2 regions of the Mycobacterium sp. NTMscope_Eco_3 genome follow, and region 1 is predicted to be linked to the other one. Evidence: predicted binding sites of a transcription regulator. Region 1 holds the regulator's gene; the other holds the start of a gene.
What was found. Region 1 encodes LexA, which represses DNA repair genes until DNA is damaged. Its sites were predicted from a motif close to CGAACANNTGTTCG; they were not measured.
Positions count from the first base shown of each region.

Region 2: cofD (2-phospho-L-lactate transferase) is a predicted target of LexA. The motif match lies at 2,351-2,364, and genes of this name have one in related genera.

Region 1 covers NZ_CDRJYZ010000001.1:3,582,670-3,586,074, reverse strand. Annotated here, with positions in the region: gene AC0KTM_RS16350 (LGFP repeat-containing protein) at 1-1,170, shown strand, start outside; gene lexA (transcriptional repressor LexA) at 1,181-1,894, opposite strand; gene AC0KTM_RS16340 (LysM peptidoglycan-binding domain-containing protein) at 2,188-2,682, shown strand; gene nrdR (transcriptional regulator NrdR) at 2,835-3,299, shown strand; gene AC0KTM_RS16330 (peroxynitrite isomerase) at 3,345-3,405, shown strand, end outside.
Region 2 covers NZ_CDRJYZ010000001.1:4,218,259-4,221,663, reverse strand. Annotated here, with positions in the region: gene AC0KTM_RS19425 (coenzyme F420-0:L-glutamate ligase) at 1-1,076, opposite strand, end outside; gene cofD (2-phospho-L-lactate transferase) at 1,073-2,074, opposite strand; gene AC0KTM_RS19415 (WhiB family transcriptional regulator) at 2,464-2,802, shown strand; gene AC0KTM_RS19410 (metallopeptidase family protein) at 2,819-3,241, opposite strand.

The sequences.
Region 1 (3,405 bases):
GGGGCGCCGGTCGGCGACCAGGCCGTGGACGGCGACGTGATCTCCCAGCAGTTCACCGGCGGCAAGATTTCGTGGAACCGGGCGAAGAACACGTTCAGCACGGATCCGTCCAACCTGGCGCCGTTGTTGAGCGGACTGCAGGTGTCGGGTCAGAACCAGCCGAGCAATGCGGCCATGCCGTCCCACGCCAACAAATTCGGCGGGCATTCGTGGTGGTGGCTGGCCGCGATACCGGTCCTGGTGCTGCTGGTGGTGTTGGTGTGGGTGCTGTTCGCATGGCGCCGGCGTCGCTCCGGGAGCGAGGATGCCGCCGGCTACGCGCCCGATCACGGCTATGACGCGGCCGACGCGCCCTGGGGGCCGGAGGAACCCGACCTCGCGAGCGAGCATTTCGCGCTCGGCGGGTCGCACGAACCCGAGCGGCCGACGGAGGCCGCGGCCACCGCGCGGGTCAGCTGGCAGCGTCAGGTTCCGACGGAGAGCGAATACGGGCTCGAGGAGGAGGACCCCGACGCGATCGACACCGACTCCATCCCCGTCGTGTCGGAGGAGATGCTGTCGGAGGCCGACTATCCCGACGCCGAAGCCGATTACACCGACTACACCGACGCCGTTCCCGAGGTCGCCGAGTCCGAGACCGCGGATGACGCCGCCTACGTCGACGCCGACTACGCGGACGCCGGCTACGTCGAGGACGAGTACGCAAAGGACGAGTATCCCGACGTCGCCGTTCCGCACACCCCGCCGGACGCCGAGGCCGTGACCGGTGCCCTGGAAACCGCCGGCCCCGAGGATGAGTATCCCGACGTCGCCGTGCTGGATGCGGAAGTCGAACCCGAAGAGGGTGTCACGGCGGAGCCCGACGTGTCCGGGGCCGCCGAGGCCGCGGCCTTCGCCGCCGGCGCGGCGCAGCGATCCGGCGGGCGGCACGCCGCCGCGGACGAGGAAGACGGCGCGGACAACGGGCTGGCGGGCCCGGATGGGCGTCCGACCATCCATCTGCCGCTCGACGACCCGTACCAGGCGCCCGACGGCTACCCGATCAAGGCGAGCGCTCGTTACGGCCTGTATTACACGCCGGGCAGCGACCTGTACCAGGACACGCTCCCCGAGATCTGGTTGTCCAGCGAAGAGGTCGCCTTGGCCAACGGCTTCACCAGGGCCGACTAGCCGCCGGTCGCTAGACCTTGCGGATCACCGTGACGACCTTGCCCAGCACGGACGCGTCGTTGCCCGGGATGGGGTCGAACGCCGGGTTGTGCGGCATCAGCCACACCTGACCGCCGGCGCGTTTGAACGTCTTGACGGTCGCCTCGCCGTCCAGCAACGCCGCGACGATGTCGCCGTTGTCGGCGACGTTCTGCTGGCGCACCACCACCCAGTCGCCGTCACAGATCGCGGCCTCCACCATCGAGTCACCCACCACCTTGAGCAGGAACAGCGTGCCCTCGCCGACCAGCTCACGCGGCAGCGGGAACACGTCTTCGACGGCCTCTTCGGCGAGGATCGGTCCACCGGCGGCGATACGGCCCAGAACCGGGACGAACGTCGGTTCTGGCAACGCATCCGACCCGGCCACCTCGGTGGCGGGCGCCGCCACGTCGTCGTCGGCGCCGCGGACATCGACCGCCCGTGGGCGGTTGGGGTCGCGGCGCAAATACCCCTTGCGTTCCAGCGTGCGCAGCTGGTGGGCCACCGAGGACGTCGACGTCAGCCCGACGGCGTCGCCGATCTCCCGGATGCTCGGGGGATAGCCGCGGCTGGTCACCGAGGCGCGAATGACATTCAAAATGGTCCGCTGCCGTTCGGTCAGCGCGGAATCCACGGAGTGCAGCCGGCCGCCCGCTCCGGCCGGGCCGGTGTCGTTCGGGGAAGTGTCGTTGCTGTCGCCCATGACACTGAATGTAACGGCACCGCCGACAAGAATCAAACATGTGTTCGACTTGCGTGTCGCCCCGGCGCGCCGTGGCCGGAAAGACGCCGCCATCGGCCGAATCACAAATGTGTAACTCTTGCCGAGATCGGGTATTTGTGCCTCGTGACAGTGGTAGAGGCCGACGGAGTTGTCGGTGGCGTGATCTAGCGTTTTGCTCGTGCGACACGCTTCGCTCAAATGTTCGGGTTTCGAACACACGAGCGATTAGAGTCGAACACACGAGCGAGAGCTAGTTGACCGGAGGAACGCAGATGACAATCATCCACACGCTTGCGCCGCGTACCAGCAGTCTTCGGCGCCCGATCAACGGACCGGTGCAGGGCGTTCGGTACGGCAGGGACGGGCTGGCCCGCTCGCGGCGTCCCGCGCCGGCACGGCCGGCGGGCGCGCCGACGCGTTACTACGGCACCGGGGTCGCGATGTCGGTCGCCCCGCACCGCAGGCGCTCCGTCACGTGGCTGACGACGGTCGGTCTGGCATTGGCCGCCGGGGCGATCACCTTGTGGCTGGGTCTCGTCGCGAATGTCGGGCAGGTACTCAACGGTGACTCGACGAATTCGGCCGCGCCCGTACCGAACCGGCTCGCCGTCGTGCGGGTCGACGCGGGGGAGTCGCTGCAGGATGTCGCTCACCGCGTGGCGCCCGACGCGCCGGCCGCCCAGGTGGCCGACCGCATCCGTGAGCTCAACGACCTGAACTCGCCGACGCTGGTTGCGGGCCAAACGCTGATCGCTCCGATCGGCTGACGGCCGTTGTGCGACAACGGGTCCGGCCCGGCACGCGGCCGGCGCGCGTGGCGCGGCCCCGCGGACGGCGGCTCCGTTAGCCGCGCAGGTCAGCGCACAGGTACGCTCAAAGTTCTGCGGTACCCCGTTGTCGGCACGGTGAAGGAGCGGTCATGCACTGTCCCTTCTGCCGCCACCCGGATTCCCGGGTGATCGACTCGCGCGAAACCGACGAGGGGCAGGCGATCCGGCGCCGCCGGTCGTGCCCCGAGTGCGGAAAACGTTTCACCACCGTGGAAACCGCGGTCCTGGCGGTGGTCAAGCGCAGCGGCGTCACCGAGCCCTTCAGCAGGGAAAAGGTCATCAGCGGAGTCCGACGGGCCTGCCAGGGCCGTCAGGTGGATGACGACGCGCTGAATCTGCTGGCCCAGCAGGTCGAAGACACCGTGCGCGCCGTGGCTTCCCCGGAGGTCCCCAGCCACGAGGTCGGCCTGGCCATCCTGGGGCCGTTGCGTGATCTCGACGAGGTGGCGTACTTGCGGTTCGCCTCCGTGTATCGCTCTTTCGAATCCGCGGACGACTTCGAGCGCGAGATCCAGGCGCTTCGTGAGCACCGCGGAGTGGCCACTCCGGGCTGACGGATCTCGCCGGGCGCTCGCTGGGCGGCCCGCTAGGCTCGGTGCATGCCCCCTGAGTTGCATCCCGACCTCGCGGCCCTGGCCCCGCTCCTGGGCACCTGGGTCG
Region 2 (3,405 bases), 640 kb from region 1:
TCGGGAACCAGGATCGGGATGACGACTTCGGGCGCGTCGTAGAGGATCTGGCCGCGCGCCACCCGGCGCTCGATGGCGTCGGCGGGCTTACCGTCGCCGGCGAGGTCGGCGCGCCACTTGTCCTTCATCCGATCCAGCAGTCGGGCCCGCGTGGCCCGGTTTTGCAGCCAGGCGAACCGCACCGGGCGGGTGTGGTGGGGGGCCGGGGCGGTGAGGGCCTCGGCGACGGCCGCCTCCACCAGATCGGCCGGGACGGGCTCGGCGCCGAACCGGCGCACCGATCGGCGCAGCAGCTGCGCTTCGCGGCGGCCCAGGTCGATCGCCTCGGCGGTGCCGAGCCAGAACAGGTCTTCGGTGCCGGGCCGCAGCAGGCGCCGCGCCGTCGAGCCGTCGTCGGTCACGGACAGTCCGCGCACCACCGCCACCGGCATCGCGGTCAATTTGCCCTTGACCAGATCGGCGGCCGCGGCGATCTCGTCGGCGACCGCGACCTCGGTGACCAGCAACTCGTTGCCGTGTTGGTCGAGCGCCCCCGAATAGCCATGCAGCACAGCCAGACCCGCCGCGCCCACCGCCGCGTCGGTCTGGCCGTTGCGCCAGGCGCGGCCCATCGTGTCGGTGATGACGACGGCGACCTCGACGCCGAGCCGCTCGCGCAGCGCGGCGCGCAGCGTGGCGGCGCTGCCGTCCGGGTCGACGGGCAGCAGCGCCAGCTCGTCGCGCCCGACGTTGGAGCCGTCCACGCCCGCGGCGGCCTGGACCAGCCCGATCCGGCTCTCGGTGATCAAGGTCTTGCCCTTGCGGGCCAGCACGCGCACGGCTTCGTCGTCGACCAACTTGCGCCGCAGCCGGTCGCGCTCTTCCGGGTCGCGGGGCGCCGGCACCAGCCGGCCCTCGCATTTGGACACCGCCTTGCTGGTGACCACCACGACGTCGCCGTCGCGCAGCCAGGGTGCCCCGGCGGCGACGGCCGCGCCTAGATCGTCGCCGGGCCGGAACTCGGGCAGACCGGCGACGGGCAGGATCTCGATCGCGGCGGCGGTGCCGTGCTCGCCGGGTGGAGCGTTGTGGGTCACGGCGCCACCCCCGCCAGCTCCAGCCCGGCGCGGACCATCTCGGCGGTCGCCCCGGGGTCGGTCATCACCAGCGGCACCGAGCGCACCGCCACGCCGTCGATGTCGGCTGAGTCGCCTTCGCTCACCAGCCAGCAATCCAGGATGCCGGTGCCCCCACGCGCGCCGTAGTGGCGGCCGACGGCCTCGGCGGTGGACTCGACGCCGATCACCGACAGGCAGGCATCGGCCATGCCGCGCAACGGCTTTCCACCGATGATCGGCGAGTAGCCGACGACCGGGGCCTTCGCCGCGCGCAGCGCGCCGCGGACGCCGGGGACGGCCAGAATGGCGCCGACGCTCACCACCGGGTTCGACGGGGCCAGCAGGATGACGTCGGCGTCGGCGATGGCCGCCGTGGCTTCGGTTGTGGCGGCTGCCTTTTCGGCGCCGACGAAGGCGAAGCTGTGGGTGGGCACCTGGGCGCGGTAGCGCACCCACCACTCCTGGAAGTGGATGGCCCGCCGGCTGCCGTCGTCGGGATCGGTTATCACCACGTGCGTCTCGCAGCGGTCGTCGGTGACCGGCAGCAGCCGCGCGCCCGGTTGCCAGCGGTCGCACAGCGCCGTGGTGATCTGTGACAGCGGGTAGCCGGCGTTGATCATCTGGGTGCGCACCAGGTGGGTGCCCAAGTCGCGGTCGCCGAGTCCGAACCAGTCCGGCTGCACCCCGTAGCGCGCCAATTCCTCTTTGGCGTGCCAGGTTTCGTCGCGGTGCCCCCACCCTCGCTCCGGGTCGACACCTCCACCTAAGGTGTACATGCAGGTGTCCAAATCGGGGCAGACTCGCAGTCCGTGGATCCAGGCGTCATCGCCAACGTTGACGATCGCCGTCAGCTCGTGACTGCCGGCTTCCGTGTCTGGGCGCCGTAGCGTGTGAAATTGACCCAGTCCGAACAACTGTTGAACCCCCAGCAGGAAGCGGGCGCCACCAACCCCACCGACCAGAACGGTGACCTTCACTTGAGCCTCACACAGCACGACAGTACTGCCCGTCGACAGCGCGGTGGCGGGCCCGTCGGGGCTGCCTCAAAGTTGGGCTTCCCCACCACTTGTGGGGAAGTTGGGGGCTATGTGATCGACACGCCGACGGCCCAAAGCAACAGAAACGCCGAAATTCGATCACGAGATGGTATGGAAATTCGCCGAAGTGCTTGACCCGGCAGATCAACCCGTGTCTAATCACATCAGTGTCATTTCCCGGTTGGCCGGCCGACTCCGGTGTCGCAGACCGAGATTCGATCACTTGTTCGAATTGTCTGTACATCAGAACAGTGGGAATCAAACACTCTCTCTCCAATCAAGCTGAGGAGGCGGACGACCGTATGTCTTACGAAACTTTTCGAGGCGCCATGGCGAGCACGCCGCACACCCCGATCGACTCGGCGCCGGACCGTCCCGCCCGGCCGCACCTGACCGTGGTTCCTGATGCGCCAGTCGCATTCGAGCCCGAGCCGTTGCCGGCGCCCGTCGCCGACCAATGGCAGGACCGAGCGCTGTGCGCCCAAACCGACCCCGAAGCCTTCTTCCCGGAAAAGGGTGGGTCCACCCGCGAGGCCAAGAAGATCTGCCTGGGCTGCGAGGTGCGCCACGAGTGCCTCGAGTACGCGCTCGAGCATGACGAGCGCTTCGGCATCTGGGGCGGTCTGTCCGAACGCGAGCGCCGCCGCCTCAAGCGCGGCATCATCTAAACGCCGCGCACCGTAGTTATTCGTCGTCGATCGTCGGATCGATGACCGACGGTTCAACGTCGAGATAGATGGCCACCTGGGCCACCAGGATCTCGTGCAGCAAGTCGCCGAGTTCGACTGTGTCCTTGGCCCTTCGCTCAATTGGCTTGCGGAACAGCACAATTCGCGCCCGCGTGGAGTTGCCGCGGATGTCGACACCGGCCGGGATCAACCTGGCCAGGGGGATCGGTCCGTCGGCGATCACCTCGGGTGGCCACTGCACGCTCTCGGGATCCTTGGCCGCGATCCGCGGAATCTCATCGACCGCCACGTCGAGCTCGGTCAGCCGGTCCTGCCAGTTCCGCTCGATGGGTTCGTAGGCCTCCAGCACCGCCATGTCGAACCGCTCGGCGCGGCTGCGCCACCCCGGCACGCTGGGGGGCAGCAGCGGGCCGCGCATCTCGCGACCCCTGCGGAAGAGTCGATGGGTGACCGGTCGGCGCGGAGCCGATCCGTCCGAAAACCGATCTCTTCGCGGGGAACTGCGCGAATCGCCCACGCGCCGATGGTAACGGTTGCACATCGGCGCCCGTCCGGTTGCGCGTGTCCGGCGCTTGGGCGGCG